Regions from separate parts of the Oceanobacter sp. 3_MG-2023 genome, predicted to be linked through region 1. Evidence: predicted binding sites of a transcription regulator. Region 1 holds the regulator's gene; each other region holds the start of a gene.
The links. The regulator sigma-54, encoded in region 1, starts transcription at its own class of promoters, with help from an activator protein. The targets are predictions, from matches to a motif close to TGGCACNNNNNTTGCTNT.

Region 1 (4,389 bases):
GCAGGTGGAAGTACGCTCTCTGGCCACGGCAGCAGAAAATGCTGATACATTCAGCATCACCACCAGCCTGTTGCTTTACCAGCCCGCATCAGCCACCGCTTCAACCTCTGAACCTGTCATCATTCGTCATGGCAATAACATCACCCATGCAACAGGTATGACGCTGGATATCAAACGCCAACATCTCGACCTTCAAGCACACGTGAGTACCCGGTATGTACAATAAACTGACCGCCCTGCTGTTCTTTGGCAGTGTCTTGGCGACCACGGTCGAGGCTTTGCCTGAAGACTGGCAACAAGAAATGATCATCGAATCCGACCGCGCCGAACTCGATCGCAAGACTGGTATGGTCGTCTACGAAGGCGATGTCGTACTAAAGCAAGGCACACTGACCATCGAGTCCGATCGTCTGACACTGATACTGGATGGCAAGGCGCTCAAACAAGCGATTGCCGAAGGTCAACCGGCTCGCTACCAGCAACAGGTCAGCAGCGACAAACCGATCACCAGAGCAACGGCCAAACGTATTGATTTTTACGCCGACCGCAAGGAAATTGCCTTCAAGGGAGACGCCGCCTTGCGTCAGGAAAACAACCTCTTCAGTGGCGAATTGATCCGTTATGACATTGAACAGGAAACCGTCTCAGCCAGTGGCGCAGAAACATCCGGCAGTGGCACTGGCGGCGCTGACGACAACCAGCGTATTCAAGTGATTATCCAACCCCAGCCCAACACGGACGTACAACCATGAAAACGCTCAAGGCTGAACATCTGGCCAAAAGCTATAACGGCCGCGAAGTCGTCAAGGACGTTTCCCTGGCGGTCAGCAGCGGACAAATTGTCGGCTTGCTGGGCCCTAACGGCGCAGGTAAAACCACTTGTTTCTATATGATTGTCAACTTGGTACAAGCCGACAAGGGGCGTGTCAGTATCGATGATGACGATATCAGCCATCTGCCCATGCACGGCCGCGCCCAGAAAGGCATTGGCTATTTGCCACAAGAAGCGTCGATCTTCCGCAAACTCAGCGTCGAAGACAATATCATGGCCATCATGGAAACCCGGTCAGACCTGAACAAACCCCAACGTCAGCAACAGCTGGAACAGCTACTGGATGAATTTCACATTCAGCACATTCGTACCAGCCTCGGCATGGCCCTGTCTGGTGGCGAGCGACGACGGGTCGAAATAGCCCGCGCCCTGGCCGCCGAACCCTCCTTTATTTTGCTGGATGAACCCTTTGCCGGTGTTGATCCGATCTCGGTCGCTGACATTATGGATATCATTCGTCAACTCAAGGCACGTGGCATCGGCGTACTGATTACTGACCACAACGTCCGCGAAACTCTCGCAATTTGTGAAAAAGCCTATATCGTAGGCGGTGGACACATAATTGCCGAAGGCAGCGCTGATGATGTACTCGCCAACGAACAGGTTCGGGCTATCTACCTTGGTCATGACTTCCATCTTTGAATCTTATCGGCTTGCAGGGCTATGATGCCCAGCGCTGTTTCATTCGCCACCATGAAAAGCATTCCCTGTCTCACAGGCTGGCGTATAATGCACAGACCATGCCGACAACCGATGAATAATAACGCTGTATGAAAGCATCGCTTCAGTTAAAAATGGGTCAGCAGCTGACCATGACCCCTCAGCTGCAACAGGCAATTCGACTGCTGCAATTGTCTACCCTCGATCTGCAACAGGAAATCCAGGAAGCCCTGGACTCCAACCCCATGCTGGAATTCGAAGAGTCCGAGCACGACGACTTCCCGGATGCACAGCAAACCAATGCAGATCAGGAAAGGGAAGTCACCGCAACAGCGGCCACGACCGATGCCGACACCCAGGAACTGGGTGAGCAATGGTCTGATGACAAGATGCCAGATGATCTGCCAGTCGATAGCAACTGGGATGATACGTTCCAGACCACGGCCGGGGTTTCCTCAGGCTCTGGCCCGGTTGGCGATGACGACTTTGATTATGACTCCCGTCATGCCACCACAGACGACCTGCAAGATCATCTTGAATGGCAGCTGAACCTGACTCCCATGAGTGACACCGATCGCGAGATCGCCACCATGCTGATCGACGGGGTTGATGACGATGGCTATCTGCACACCACCATCGACGACATACTCGGTTCAATTGACCCGGAACTGGGTGTTGAAGAAGATGAAATCCAGGCCGTCCTCAAACGCTTGCAACAGTTTGACCCCGCCGGTGTTTTTGCCCGCGACCTGCGTGAATGCCTGATTCTTCAGCTCAACCAGCTACCTGCCGAAACACCCTGGCTGGCAGAAGCCAAATTGGTGATCGGCGACTACATCGCCCTGCTGGGCAGTAAAGATTACCCCACCCTGATGCGCAAAACCCGGCTCAAGGAAGAAGACCTCAAAGCCGTCCTGCGTCTGGTTAAAGAACTCAACCCCAAGCCGGGCGCTGATATCAGCTCCGAGCAGTCAGAATACGTCGTACCGGACGTGATTGTTCGTAATATCCGTGATGAATGGCGTGTTGAGCTTAACCCGGATATCGCCCCCAAGCTGCGTGTCAACTCCGACTACGCCTCACTGGTGCGACGTTCCGACAGCAGTGCCGACAACGCCTTCCTCAAAGACCATTTGCAAGAAGCGCGCTGGTTTATCAAAAGCCTGCAAAGCCGCAACGAAACCCTGCTGAAAGTCGCCACCAAAATTGTCGAGTACCAAATCGACTTCTTTGAACAGGGCGAAGAAGCCATGAAACCTCTGGTATTGCATGATATTGCCGATGCCGTTGGTATGCATGAATCAACCATTTCACGGGTCACCACGCAAAAATTCATGCACACACCTCGTGGTATTTTCGAGCTGAAGTATTTCTTCTCCAGCCACGTCAGTACTGACGCCGGTGGCGAATGTTCATCCACCGCCATTCGCGCCATGATCAAAAAACTGATCAGCGAAGAAAATCCGCGTAAACCCCTGAGTGATAACAAAATTGCCATTGTGCTGGGCGACAAGGGCATTCAGGTTGCACGCCGCACGGTGGCCAAATACCGTGAAGCCATGATGATTCCGCCTTCCAATGAGCGGAAACAATTGATCTGACCGATAGCGTCGATCTCTGTTCGATACAAGCGAGCGATAAGGAGCCGTTTATGAGCATCAATATCAGTGGACACCATGTTGAAGTGACCGAAGCCATGGAAGCATACGTCAAGGAAAAACTGGTTCGTCTTGAGCGTCATGTCGACCCGATTACTTCTGGCCAGATCACACTGACCCTGGAAAAAGGCCGACAACAGGCAGAAGCCACCCTGCATGCCAGTGGTGCTGACTTTCACGCCACCTCAACTCACGACGATATGTATGCCGCCATTGATCTGCTGGCCGACAAACTGGACCGTCAACTCCTGAAACACAAAGAAAAACTGATTGCCCGACAGCACGGGCAAGGTTGACCTATGAGCATTGCGATTGCCGATATTCTACTGCCAGAATGCACCCGTACCGACGTCGCCATTACCAGCAAAAAAAAATTGCTGGAGTTTCTTGCCGGACTGATTGCCGAAAAAGTTGACGGCAGCAGTTCGGACGAAGTGTTTGAACGCCTGCTTGGACGTGAACGTCTGGGCAGTACTGGCATTGGTGAAGGCATCGCAATCCCCCATTGTCGTTTACGGCAATGCGAACAAGCCGTCGGCGTGTTACTTCACTTGCAAGAGGCCATCGATTTTGATGCCATTGACCATCAACCGGTTGACCTCGTATTTGCTTTATTAGTCCCTGAAGAAGCAACGGACGATCATCTGCAAATTCTCGCCACACTGGCGCAAAATTTCAGTCAGAATGATTACCGTCAGCAATTGCGTAGTGCCAGCAGCGATCAGGAACTGTACCAACGAGCGTTGGCCAACCACTAACCAGACCAATACGGAGACCGCATCATGCGCCTGGTTGTGATCAGTGGCCGCTCTGGCTCAGGCAAGTCCAGCGCTTTGGCCGTGCTCGAAGATCTCGGTTTTTATTGCATCGACAACCTGCCGGTTGATCTGTTGCCCGCACTGGCGGATTTACCCTACAGCGCCGAAAAACGCGCCAATGTCGCTGTCAGTGTCGATGTGCGTAATTTGCCCGACGCCATGGAACAGCTGACCCAGGTACTGACCTGCTTACCCGGACAGTATCGCCAGGTCGATATTGTATTTCTGGATGCCACCGAAGAAGTCCTGCTACAACGCTTCAGCTCCACCCGTCGCAAACACCCCCTCACCAATGACAATATCTCATTGGCAGAAGCCATCGAGCGCGAAACCGAATTGCTCGAACCTGTTGCCAACCTGGCTGACTTGACGCTGGATACCACCCGCATGTCAGTCCATGAGCTGCGCAGCCTGATCAAGA
Region 2 (4,389 bases), on a different contig from region 1:
ATCAACCCTGTGTTGCAAACCGGCGGCGTTGTTATCGCAATATCCTTTGCCCAATATCAGGTTGGCGCGGATGGCACGGATATCAACCTGCTGGCTAAGCAGGTCAAAATACCAGTTGGAATCCAGTACATCGCCGACGCACAACACGCCGACAATACGCTGCTGCTGAATCACCAGTTTTTTATACACACCGGATGTCAGGTCTTGTAGCTGGATAACCTGATCGTGCCCTGTGGCTTCAAATTGCCCCATGCTGTGAATATCAACCCCTGAGACCTTGAGTTTGGTCAGATGCTGCTGTTCGGCGTAACGGGGTAAGGGAGATGCCAGAGGGGGGATGGCAGCCAGTCCTGCCGCGACGATTTTGGCCTGTTCCCAGATGGGGGCGACCAGGCCGTAGGTTTGTCCTTCAAATTCACAACATTCGCCCAGTGCATAAATATGGCTGTCTGAGGTTTGCATATGCGAGTTGACGCAGATACCACGGCGGGTGGTTATCCCGGCGGCGGCGGCAAGTTCCCGGTTGGGTAAAATACCGGTGGCAAATACGACCAGGTCGGTGTCGAGTCGGATGGTTGTGGTGTCGGTGTCTGGCTGGTTGCGCAGCCGGTAGTGCACGGCTGTGGCGCGGTTGGCGTTCAGGCTCAGGGATTGTGGTGAGACGCCGGTGCGTACATCGATGCCCCGTTGGGTCAGCTCCTCTTGCAAGATCGTGGCGGCGGTGGCATCCAGCTGGCGGTTCATCAGCACCGGGTTGCGGTGCATCAGTGTTACCTCTACGCCCTGGGCCTTGAGCCCGACTGCAGCTTCAACACCGAGCAAACCGGCCCCAATGACGGTGGCGTGTTTGAGGGTCGGCAGTGCTGCCAGCATGGCATCGACATCCGTCATGGTACGAAAGCCGAGTACGTTGTCGGGCTGGTCGCCGTCGGTTCCTGGCATGCTGGGAATGGCGGAGCGGGAGCCGGTGGCGATCAGGAGCGCTTGATAGTCGAAGTGCTGGCCAGTCGCGGTGACCACTTGCTGTAACTCTGTATCGATCCCGGTAACCGCGGTATTCAGGTGCACATGAATACGGCGCTGCTGATACCAGCTGGCATCGTGGGGAGTAATCGCTGCCAGGGTGGTTTCGTTGGCCAGCAAGGGTGACAGCATGATGCGATTGTAATGGCATAGATGCTCATCACTGAGTACGTGGATGGTATCGAACGGGTGGTCGGTGCCCAGTTCTTCCAGAACCCGGTTGGCGGCCATGCCGTTACCAATAATAACGAGACTATTGCTGTTCATATCATTTTTTTCGCATAAAAAAAGGCGCTCACCAGTCAACCTGGGAGCGCCTTTGCTATAGGGAATATGTGTGTCGATGTTGTGTGCCGTGATCTTCTTTGATCAGTCAGGAGGTTACCTGCGGCGTCGACGTGGTGGAATCAAAGCAGATTTTATGCCAGAGCGGGTGGATATCGGTCTCGGTATGGAGCCTGCCGATCTGCTCAACATGGGGGTATCTGTTGTGAGGTGGTCTTTCTGGGCAGCAAAATAATCAGCTATGACAGTAAGAAAGGTATCAGTAGCCTGATGTGGCAAAGAATGATTTCGCACTCAAATAGAACCTTACTGTGGTTTTTTGCCTGAAATCGGTGCGATAAAAAGGTGTTGGCAAGTATAAACAGCCGCGATTGGGGCACTGATGCAACAAAAAAGACCGCTGCCAAGGTCAACGCTCAGGCAGAGGTCATGCCGATTGACGGTGGAGACGATGGAACCGGGGGCTGATTTTTGTCGGGTCCGATGCATCGGCAATGATCATTGGCATTCTTCCTGCTTCGTTATTGGTTATTCGTCAGATTCGCAGCGTTGTGATCTGACACTTACGCAACGGCGCATTCAAAAAAACTGATCAGAGATCGATAGCCACCGGCTGTCGTTATCGCTGGGAAAGTAACTGCTGTTGCGTGTCTGTATGAGGTCTCGATAACTTATACACGGTGCCTGTTCTGCTACCGCTCCGGTGCAATAACTCCCTCTGTTTGTTTCTCCTGTCTTTTTGAATTCGTTGTATTGCCGTGCCGGTTATCTTTGCCGTCGTGGGGCGTGAGCTACTGTATGTATTATGGATCAGAGAGCATGTTATGAGCGCCGAACGTTTTAATCTGTTGTCGTTTACCGGCAAGATGAAAGTCCTCCACCTCAGTTGGATGGCATTTTTTATCACTTTTCTGGTGTGGTTTAACCACGCCCCGATGTTGCAGGCCATGGCTGCCAGCCTGGGATTGCAGCCTTCTGAAATCAAAACCTTGTTGATCCTGAACGTCGCGCTGACCATACCGGCGCGGGTCATTATCGGCATGCTGACCGACCGCTTTGGCCCTCGTATTGTGTATTCCGCCTTGTTGGCGGTGTGTTCGATTCCCTGTTTTATGTTTGCCCTGGCTGAGGACTTTACACAAGCCGCCATTGCCCGTTTTTTAATGGGCTTTATCGGTGCCGGTTTTGTGATTGGGATTCGTATTGTCAGTGAATGGTTTCCGGCGAATGAGCTGGGCACTGCCGAAGGTGTTTATGGTGGCTGGGGCAACTTTGGTTCTGCCGCCGCGGCCTTTTGTTTGCCGGTGATTGCGCTGTGGTTTGGCGGAGATGATGGCTGGCGGTATGCGATTGGTCTGACAGGGCTGATCAGTCTGTTGTTCAGCGTGGTGTATTACCAGAACATTACCGATACCCCCAAGGGCGCGACCTATTTCAAACCCAAACACATGGGAGCAATGGAAGTGACCAGCCAGGGAGATTTCTTCTTGTTGCTGATCATGAAAGTGCCGATGTATGCCGCTATGGCGCTGCTGGCCTGGAAGTTATCGCCTGCTGGAGTGAGCATGTTGTCCGAGACCACGGCGCTGATGTGTTATATCGGTTTGGTGCTGCTGTACGCCTATGAGGTATCACACGTCTGGAAAGTGAACAAAACCGTCTTTAGCGAAGCCGTGCCTGAGATGCATCGGTATGAGTTCAGGCAGGTGGCGGTATTGAATATTCTCTACTTCGCCACGTTTGGTTCCGAGCTGGCGGTGGTGTCCATGTTGCCGCTGTTTTTTGCCGAAACCTTTGATCTGTCGCCGGTGATCGCCGGTATGGTGGCGTCTGCCTATGCCTTTATGAATCTGATGTCGCGCCCGGGAGGCGGCTGGTTATCTGACAAGTTTGGCCGTAAACCGACCTTGTTGATTCTGACCGCGGGTCTGGCGGTGGGCTATCTGGTGATGGGAATGGTGGATAGCGAATGGCCGGTCTGGTTGGCGGTAGTGGCAGCCATGGTGTGTTCTTTCTTTGTGCAATCGGGGGAAGGGGCTGTGTTTGCGGTGGTGCCGCTGATCAAGCGTCGTTTGACTGGCCAGATTGCCGGTATGACAGGGGCGTATGGTAACGTTGGAGCGGTTACCTATCTGACGATCTTGTCGCTGGTGGAATACTCGACTTTCTTTATGGTGATTTCAGGCACGGCGGTGGTGGGTTTTATTGCTCTGTTGGCAATGAAAGAACCCAAGGGCCATATGGCTGAAGTAAACGACGATGGCACTGTCGAAATGATCAGTGTGAACTGATGTTGATCAAAACGATCCTGGACCTGAGCCATTATGAGTAGCAACACATTAGACATCCAGTTTGGTGGTGTCACTACCGCTGGTACCAAGGTGCTCAACCAGGATGCGTTTGCGCTTTATCAGCCGACCTTGTCAGCCGTCAAATACAAGGGCATCGGAGTCTGTATTGCTGATGGCGTCAGTTGCAGTGATAACGCGCAGCAGGCCAGCGCCACCAGCGTGACGCATTTTTTGCAGGATTATTACAGCACACCAGACAGCTGGGATGTCAAAACCGCTGCCGCCCGAGTGCTGTCGGCGCTGAATGCCTGGCTATTCCATCATGGCCAGCAGGCCAGTGCCCGGCACAATGGTTTGGTCACGACCTTTAGCGGCATGGTGCTTAAGTCCCGCACGGCCCACCTGTTTCATGTCGGCGACAGCCGGATTTATCACTGGCGAGAGGGGGTGCTGGAACCGCTCACTCGTGATCATGTACACAATAGCCAGGGTGGCTCGGCCTTGTCCCGGGCGTTAGGGATGGACTCCCGTCTGGAAGTGGACTATCTGACCTGTGATCTGCAGGTTGGCGATCAATTATTGCTCACCACGGATGGTGTTCACGGGTTTGTCAGTCATGAGCAGCTGCAACAAGCCATGGCGAGCGTTGGAGCGGATACGCGCCAGCATCAGATTGAGCATATTTGTCGAGACGTGCTGGATGCGGCTTTGCAGGCCGGATCGGATGACAACCTGACCTGTGTGATGGTACGGATTCAGTCCTTGCCCGCTGCCGGGCTGGATGAAACAC
Region 3 (4,389 bases), on a different contig from region 1:
CAGGCGCTGGGCCCGGCAAAACCCAATCAGGCTGCCATACAGCCCGACATGGTCATAATAGCCGTGCACCAGAATAAGATTGGCCACCGCGTCAGGACAAGTCCAGTACTGCAGCGCAATATCAAAACCGGCACTTTCCAGCTTGCCCATGCGGTGCTGTCCGGCTTCAACATCGGGTAACCGATAATACTGCCGATACGCCTGTGTCAATGCCTCAGGAGCCGACGGCTGCCAACGGATACGCCAGTCAGGCAGGGCATTCCGGAGCGGATATGAATTCCATAATTCTTTGGTTGTTTTCACCACGCCGATCCTCTTGCGTCTAACACCATAGTCCTCAGCAGCCATAGCGCCATGTCTTTATTTGGTGGTGGCTGCAAACAACAATAGTAAGCCACAAAAAAAGGCCGCCGAAGCGACCTTTCCTTATGACAACCCGTTCATCCGAAGATTAAACGGAGTAGTACATATCGAACTCAACCGGGTGAGTGGTATGTTCAACGCGGTAAACATCTTCCATTTTCAGGTCGACGTAAGCTTCGATCATATCTTCAGTGAATACACCACCAGCTGTCAGGAAGTCGCTGTCAGCTTTCAGGCTGTCCAGGGCTTCACGCAGGCTGCCACACACTTGTGGGATAGCTGCGGCTTCTTCAGCAGGCAGGTCGTACAGATCCTTGTCTGCTGCATCGCCAGGGTGCAGTTTGTTTTTGATGCCGTCCAGGCCAGCCATCAGCATGGCTGCGAATGCCAGGTATGGGTTGGCAGTCGGATCAGGGAAACGGGCTTCGATACGCTTGCCTTTAGGAGACGCAACGTAAGGAATACGGATAGAAGCAGAACGGTTACGGGCAGAGTATGCCAGCATGACCGGGGCTTCGAATCCAGGAATCAGACGCTTGTAGGAGTTGGTTGACGGGTTGGTGAACGCGTTCAACGCTTTGGCGTGCTTGATGATACCGCCAATGTAGTACAGAGCTGTTTCGCTCAGTCCTGCATAAACGTCACCGGCAAACTGGTTTTCACCATCTTTCCAGAAAGACTGGTGCACGTGCATACCGGAACCGTTGTCACCAACGATTGGCTTCGGCATGAAAGTAGCTGTTTTGCCATAAGCAGCGGCAACGTTGTGCACGATGTATTTCATCATTTGCACTTCGTCGGCTTTTTTCACCAGCGTGTTGAATTTAACACCGATTTCGTTCTGGCCGGCGTTTGCTACTTCGTGGTGATGTACTTCAACGTCCAGACCAATAGCCATCATGGTGTTACACATGGCAGCACGGATGTCGTGGTGGCTGTCGACTGGAGGAACAGGGAAGTAACCGCCCTTGACGCGTGGACGGTGACCCAGGTTGCCGCCTTCGGTAACGGCTTCAGTTGCCCAGGCACCTTCGTCAGAATTGATTTTGTAGAAGTTGCCGGTCATGTCCTGGCCCCAGCGAACATCATCAAACATGAAGAATTCTGGCTCTGGACCAAAGAAGGCAGTATCACCCAGACCAGTAGACTTCAGGTATTCTTCAGCGCGCTTGGCCACAGAACGGGGATCGCGCTCATAGCCTTGCATGGTGCTAGGCTCAATAATGTCGCAACGCAGAACCAGCGTTGCATCTTCAGTGAAGGGGTCCATGAAAGGCGTGGTGTCATCCGGCATCAGGATCATGTCGGATTCGTTGATGCCTTTCCAGCCGGAGATGGATGAGCCATCAAACATCTGGCCATTTTCGAAGAATTCTTCGTCGACATAGCTGGCAGGAATGGTTACATGCTGCTCTTTACCTTTGGAATCGGTAAAACGCAGGTCAACCCACTTAACGTCATTTTCTTTGATCAGATTCAGAGTGTTCTCTGACATTTACTTATCTCCAGATGCTGTTTCATATCCGATAATGGGGTCCAGCCCCTGCTACCATGCCCGAAAAAGGAGCAATTCGCGTGCCATTTAGAGGCATGCAAAAAACCTCACGGTATTCAGGGTATATCCGATCCCATAATCGTCTTTTTTGCACACTTCAGGTGCCTTACAAGCAAAATAGAACCATATTGGTGCATTTTGCTTGATTTTATATGACCCCAGTCAGACTGCGTGCCCGTTAGAGGTTCATACAACCAGTTTCCAATATCCACGCCTACATTAATAGCGCTTTTCTTATAATGAAATTGACATCACGCATCGATCCGAAGTCAGGTATAATCGGCCGCCAATTTTGCACAAACTTTAACCAAGGCTTTTGTTGTGATCGACAATCTCAGAAACATCGCCATTATTGCTCACGTTGACCACGGTAAAACTACCCTGGTCGATAAACTGCTGGAGCAATCCGGCACCCTGGATCGTAAAGACCAAGGTGGCGAGCGAGTCATGGACTCGAATGATCAGGAAAAAGAACGCGGTATTACCATTCTGGCGAAAAACACTGCTATTCGCTGGAACGACTACCGAATCAACATCGTCGACACACCAGGACACGCCGACTTCGGTGGCGAGGTTGAGCGTGTGATGTCCATGGTAGATTCCGTCTGCCTGCTCGTCGATGCCGTCGACGGCCCGATGCCACAAACCCGTTTTGTTACCCAAAAAGCGTTTGAGCGTGGTCTGCGTCCTATCGTGGTGATCAACAAGATCGACCGCCCTGGCGCTCGCCCTGACTGGGTAATGGACGAGATCTTTGATCTGTTCGACCGTCTCGGTGCCACCGATGAACAGCTCGACTTCCCGGTTATCTACGCCTCCGCCCTGAACGGTATCGCCGGTACAGATCCGGATGATATGGCCGAAGACATGACGCCACTGTTCCAGATGATCGTCGACCATGTAACCCCTCCACCTGTCGATCTTGATGGCCCGTTCCAGATGCAAATCTCGGCACTGGACTACGACAGCTTCGTCGGTGTTATCGGTGTTGGCCGTATCTCCCGCGGCAAGCTCAAGCCAGGTACTGACATTCAGCTGATTTCTGCTGAAGGCAAGATCCGCAAGGGCCGCTTGCTGGAAGTAAAAGGTTTCCACGGTCTGAACCGGGTTGCCGTTGAAGAAGCCTCCGCTGGTGACATCGTCTGTGTTTCCGGTATTGAAGGCCTGAACATTTCCGATACCCTGTGTGCGGTCGGTCATGTTGAAGCCCTGCCTGCCCTGACCGTCGACGAACCAACAGTCAGCATGACCTTCCAGGTCAATGACTCACCGTTCGCCGGTAAAGAAGGCAAGTACGTTACTTCACGTAATATCAAGGACCGTCTCGACAAAGAGCTGATCCACAACGTGGCATTACGTGTTGAGCCGGGCGACAGCCCTGAGAAGTTCAAGGTTTCTGGTCGTGGCGAGCTGCATTTGTCGGTACTGATTGAAACCATGCGTCGCGAAGGCTTCGAAATGGCCATCGGCAAGCCCGAAGTGGTCCAGAAAATCGTCGACGGCGAGCTGCAAGAACCATACGAACAAGTGGTTATCGACGTTGAAGACGAGCACCAGGGTTCCATCATGGAAGAGATGGGCAACCGTCGCGCCGAGATGACCAATATGGTACCGGATGGCAAGGGTCGCACCCGTCTTGAGTTCATCATGCCAGCACGGGGCCTGATCGGCTTCCGTTCGCAGTTCATGACCATGACCTCTGGCTCCGGCATCCTGACCAACGTGTTTGATCACTACGGTCCTGTGCTCAGCAGCCTGGGTTCTACTCGCCACAACGGCGTACTGGTCTCCATGGTACCGGGCAAGGTACTGGGCTATGCCCTGTTCACCCTGCAAGAACGTGGTCGCCTGTTTGTAGCCCCAAGCCTGGAAGTCTACGAAGGCATGATCATTGGTCTGCACAGCCGCGACAACGACCTGGTGGTTAACCCGACCAAGGCCAAGCAGCTGACCAACGTCCGTGCTTCCGGTACTGATGAAGCCATTAACCTGACCCCTCCAGTCCGTCACACGCTGGAACAGGCTCTGGAATTCATCGAAGAAGATGAACTGGTCGAAGTGACTCCTACCAGCATTCGTCTGCGCAAGAAATTGCTGACTGAAAATGAACGCAAGCGCTCCAAGCCGAAAAAAACAGCCTGATCTCATAACCGGCCTTCAAATGCCGGTTTATGCGCCAGACTGAACGATAAAAAGCCCGTTTGAGGAAACTCAAACGGGCTTTTTTGTGGCTACTGTTCTATATCTATAACGTGCTGGCTTTCCTTTGCCGCTTGTTCTCGCCGTTAACGTCCGGCTTTGATATTGGCCCAGCTGCGGTTACGGATACGTGCCACTTTAGGGTCTTCTTCGTTACTGACAAACAGCTTCTCCAACACATCGGGAGTCGGATAAATCGCCGGATCAGCGGCAATCTCAGGATCAATCAGTGTCGTTGCAGCGGTGTTCGGATTGGCGTACCAGACATAATC
Region 4 (4,389 bases), on a different contig from region 1:
CGGAGACTGGCAACAACGCCCCCAGCAGCTCAGCCTCAACCTGTTCCACCGCCAACTGGAAAACGCCATCGTCGCCGTGTATGACCCCTCAACCGGGGCTGGTCGCTATGAAAATACCAGTGATGCCACCATGGCCGGGCTGGAATGGCAGCTGCACAGTCAGCTCAACCGCCCTGTGACCGCAGCACCCGCAACAGAGAGCCTGGGGATGTGGCAATTGCAGCTGGCAGGCAGCCATTACCAAAGCCAGAGCAGCAGCGATATCGTTGGCTTTGATAACAAATACTTGCCCGGCATCTATCACCTGCGGCTGATTGCCGGATTACTCTGGCAATCCTCCATGACCACCCGGCACCACAGTATCGATCTCCATGCCGAGCTGGCTGACGACCTCTACCTCGACCGCTACAACAGCGTACCCGGGGATCAACGTCGCCTCTGGAACATCCATTACGGCTACCAATGGCCAGTGCCATCCAGACCGTCACTACTGCCGACCCACGCCGGTTTGCGGATTAACAACCTGTTTAATCACAGTTTTAACGACTTCAGTGGGCGCCCGGCTCGTGGCCGGGAATGGACACTGTACCTGAGCTACTCGCTTTGAATATTCATATCACCAGCAACCAACAAGTTTGCCAAACGACACCCAAGGAATTTTGTTATGCCTAACCGTCTGCCTGATCACCCAACAACATTATCCCGCACCTGTTTGTCCCCGTTCAGCACCGCCGGACTGCTTCTCTCTGCGACCCTGATGCTGAGTGGCTGTGCCGGTGACGACGACGACGCCCAACCCATTGCAGAAGGAGCCTATGCGGTACAAACCACCGCTGCCGACTACAGCAGTGGCCATGTTGCCATCGGCAATATCACCGGCGACCGCAGCGTCCAGCAACAATTATTCAGCGACACCAACACCAACTACACCATCACCAGCGAAGCCAACTGGCTATACCGGATTGGCCAATATTACGTCGATACCATCAGCCGCTACGACGCCACCGCCAGCCTCAGCAGCCCGGAATGGACCTACACCACCAACGATGATGGCGACAGCAGCGCCAACGTCTATACCCTGGTACATCAGGACGACCAATACGGCTGGCTGATGCGTTACGGCGCGGAAACAGCCTGGAAAGTCGACACCACCGCCAGCAGCGAAGACGACTTCAAGGTCGATACCATCGACTTGTCCGATTACAGCGTCAGCGGTTACAGCACCACACCGGGGATGGTCGATGCCGCCATCGACAACAACCAACTGTTTGTTCTGACCCAGCGTTACGGCTATGACGGCAACAACACCGCCTACGTCGTGGTGTACGACCTCGACACCCTTATTGAAATTGATACCGACACCAGCACCGATGGCCTGAAAGGCATTCCTCTGACCGTGACCAATCCCACCAGCATGGAACTGCTTAATGGCCAGCTGTATATCGCTGCCCGTGGTGACTACGACGACAATAGCGGCGGCGTCGATGTCATCGATACCACCACCTATGCGATCAGCAATATCATCGATGGCACCACCTTCGCCGATTTGAACGACACCAGCGTCTCACCGGCACAGTACTACCATGTCAAAGACATCACTGTTGTCAGCGAAGACAAGGCCTACGTCAATATCAATGTTGAAGCCGGATGGAGCACTGTTGCCAGCTACCTGTATGAAATCAGCCCCAACAGCAGCAGCGACCCGGTTGCCATTGATATCAACAGCCTGATGGCCAGCAACGTCAGCGACCCGGAAGACAGCTATACCCTCGGCGATATCACCCTGGATGAAAACCAGCGCCTGTGGGTCGGTATCACCAACGCTACCCAGCCTGGCCTGCTGGTGCTGGATACCGACACCAACAGTGTCAACGGTGACTTTATCAACCTCGATCTGGTGCCTGCCTCAATCACTTTCCTGACGGATGAAGTGTCCGAGTAATACCTTTTGTCTGAGCCGTGGGGGCCGGCGCTGCCCGTACCCCACATCCCTCACTCTCCAAAACCCCCAAAACCCCAGCCATATCCATCCGTGCCCGCTACCTGCACCCTTTTCTCCCTGGTGACCTGCCCCGTCCGTGCCCAAACCGGCCCTGTCCGTATCCTTTGACGGTATCCATCAGGCCCACACATCAAGACCACAAAAGTCACTACCGCCAATATGGCCAGATATATCTGACAACCACATACCCGAGTGACAATATTTGTCACATTGTACTCAACTGGATACCCCGTTTTTCTGCAAGGCAGGCGATTCAATCAACGCCCACCGATGGTTTAGCGAACCAGGTCACATAAACCTGTTTATTTCAGCCAAAATATACTTGGCACGATATTAGCTTGATATTCTATGTATGCGTATCCAGTGATAGACGCACAGAAGCCAGTGGCTTGAGTCCGGGAAGACCCCCTCTTCAATTTCCCGAACTCACCAAGTGCTTCGACAACGAAGTGTTGGGATGTTTTGGGATGTTTCCCATGGCAAAACCCCTCATAATAGTCATCGCATAACACGTGTAATATTGCACAACCCTAAAATTTTGAGAGTGGAGACTTCCATGAAAACGATGCAAAAAGGTTTTACCCTGATTGAATTGATGATCGTAATTGCGATCATCGGTATTTTGGCCGCTGTGGCGATTCCTCAGTATCAGGATTATATCCTGCGTACTGAAGCCACCAACTCCCTGTCGGCTGCACGCCCACTGCAGTTGTCAGTTAGTGAATACGCCGCACGTTACTCTGCACTGCCTACTGACTGCGCTGCACTGACTGCTTACACTGGTGTGTCTTGTACTGCTACCGAGCACGCAGCTGGTAATGTTGCCTCAATTGCAGTGGGTAGCAAAGGCGTACTGACCATTACTTTTGGCGCAACAACTGCCGGTGTTCCAGCCGATATCGCTGGGGACGCCTATACTCTGACACCTACCCGTGCTTCTGCTAACGGTTCTGTTACCTGGGCTTCTGCTGTTGACTCTCTCGACGCCAAATACCTGCCACGTGTGAACTAAAACACCTGAGCAGTCAAAGGCCCGCTTCGGCGGGCTTTTTTATAGGCTACGCTTGAGTTTATGAGACTTTCATCACACGTAAACCCTCTATCAACGTCAGGAATTTATATGAAAACAATCGCCGCTGGTTTTACCCTGATTGAGTTGATGATTGTTATCGCGATTATTGGCATTCTCGCCGCAGTCGCCATCCCCCAATACAACGAATATATCCTGCGCACCGAAGCCACTCGCTCCCTGCATGTGCTGCGGCCATTACAATTACAAGTCACCGAATACGCCTCCCGTTTTTCGGCCCTGCCCACCACCGCCGCGGCGCTCACCACGCACTTTGGTATCTCCGATGTGCCAGAAGACCACGGTGCCAGCAATGTGGAATCCGTTACAATCGGTGCCAACGGTCTGCTCACCGCCCAATTTGGTTCGGTTGCCGATGGTGTTCCCGTTGATATTGCGGGCAAGACCTATTCCATCAAGCCAGACCGGAGTTCTGCAGGCCAAATCAGCTGGTCAGCCATTGCCGGTACGCTGGAATATAAATATCTGCCACGAATGAATTAAAACTGTTTACCAGTCGTTGTCTTTCATATCCTGATACTGGTACAGAACGTATGGCTTTGATATGTTGCAACAAGGTTTTTTAAAGAGTATCAATGACATGGCCGTTCTGACTGGCATTTCGAAACGACTGGTTGAACACAACCTGCTCTCACGAGAACAAGCAGAAGAATTGCTGCTTGATGCTCGCGAGAAGAAGACCGGTTTTATCGCCACCGTCGCGGATTCGGGCAAGCTCTCTACCTCAATACTGGCCACGGTGACCGCAGAAGAGTTTGGCTTGCCGGTTATGTCTCTGGATGCTTACGACCTGGAAGTGATGCCACAGGAACTGCTGAGCGGCGAACTGATAGCCAAATACCGTGTTATCCCGTTAATGGTCAGAGGCACGCGCCTGTTTGTTGCCCAGAGTGACCCCTCTCAAATCCAGGCCATCGATGAGATCAAGTTCAGCACCGGCATGACGGTTGAACCTGTGATTGTTGAGCATGATGTATTACACCGCTTGATTGAAAAAATCGCCGCAGCCAATGACTCCAGTATGGGCGATCTTGATGCTGAACTGGATGACGTCGATCTGGAAGACCCGGACGCTGCCGACAAGGCCCAGGAAACGGCGACATCCTCTGGAGAAGACGACGCCCCGATCGTGCGTTTTGTAAACAAAATGCTGCTCGATGCTATCAAGATGGGCTCGTCCGATATTCACTTTGAACCCTATGAAAAACGTTATCGGGTACGTTACCGCACCGATGGCATATTACACGAAGTCGCCAGTCCACCAGTCACGCTGACCGGCAAGATTGCTGCCCGGCTC

Region 2: a site for sigma-54 is predicted at 1,935-1,952, ahead of Q8W32_RS05580 (NarK family nitrate/nitrite MFS transporter). Genes of this name have one in related genera too.
Region 3: a site for sigma-54 is predicted at 1,927-1,944, ahead of glnA (glutamate--ammonia ligase). Genes of this name have one in related genera too.
Region 4: a site for sigma-54 is predicted at 2,326-2,343, ahead of Q8W32_RS04840 (pilin). Genes of this name have one in related genera too.

What each region holds. Positions count from the first base shown of each region.
Region 1 covers NZ_JAUYVX010000005.1:148,281-152,669, forward strand. The annotation lists gene lptC (LPS export ABC transporter periplasmic protein LptC) at 1-226, shown strand, start outside; gene lptA (lipopolysaccharide transport periplasmic protein LptA) at 216-752, shown strand; gene lptB (LPS export ABC transporter ATP-binding protein) at 749-1,474, shown strand; gene Q8W32_RS06495 (RNA polymerase factor sigma-54) at 1,603-3,093, shown strand; gene hpf (ribosome hibernation-promoting factor, HPF/YfiA family) at 3,144-3,446, shown strand; gene ptsN (PTS IIA-like nitrogen regulatory protein PtsN) at 3,450-3,908, shown strand; gene rapZ (RNase adapter RapZ) at 3,933-4,389, shown strand, end outside.
Region 2 covers NZ_JAUYVX010000004.1:205,869-210,257, forward strand. The annotation lists gene Q8W32_RS05575 (NAD(P)/FAD-dependent oxidoreductase) at 1-1,290, opposite strand, end outside; gene Q8W32_RS05580 (NarK family nitrate/nitrite MFS transporter) at 2,133-3,599, shown strand; gene Q8W32_RS05585 (bifunctional protein-serine/threonine kinase/phosphatase) at 3,633-4,389, shown strand, end outside.
Region 3 covers NZ_JAUYVX010000002.1:129,683-134,071, forward strand. The annotation lists gene Q8W32_RS02500 (alpha/beta hydrolase) at 1-303, opposite strand, end outside; gene glnA (glutamate--ammonia ligase) at 452-1,858, opposite strand; gene typA (translational GTPase TypA) at 2,240-4,060, shown strand; gene Q8W32_RS02515 (polyamine ABC transporter substrate-binding protein) at 4,204-4,389, opposite strand, start outside.
Region 4 covers NZ_JAUYVX010000004.1:33,536-37,924, reverse strand. The annotation lists gene Q8W32_RS04850 (TonB-dependent receptor) at 1-607, shown strand, start outside; gene Q8W32_RS04845 (hypothetical protein) at 665-1,942, shown strand; gene Q8W32_RS04840 (pilin) at 2,559-3,014, shown strand; gene Q8W32_RS04835 (pilin) at 3,123-3,575, shown strand; gene pilB (type IV-A pilus assembly ATPase PilB) at 3,673-4,389, shown strand, end outside.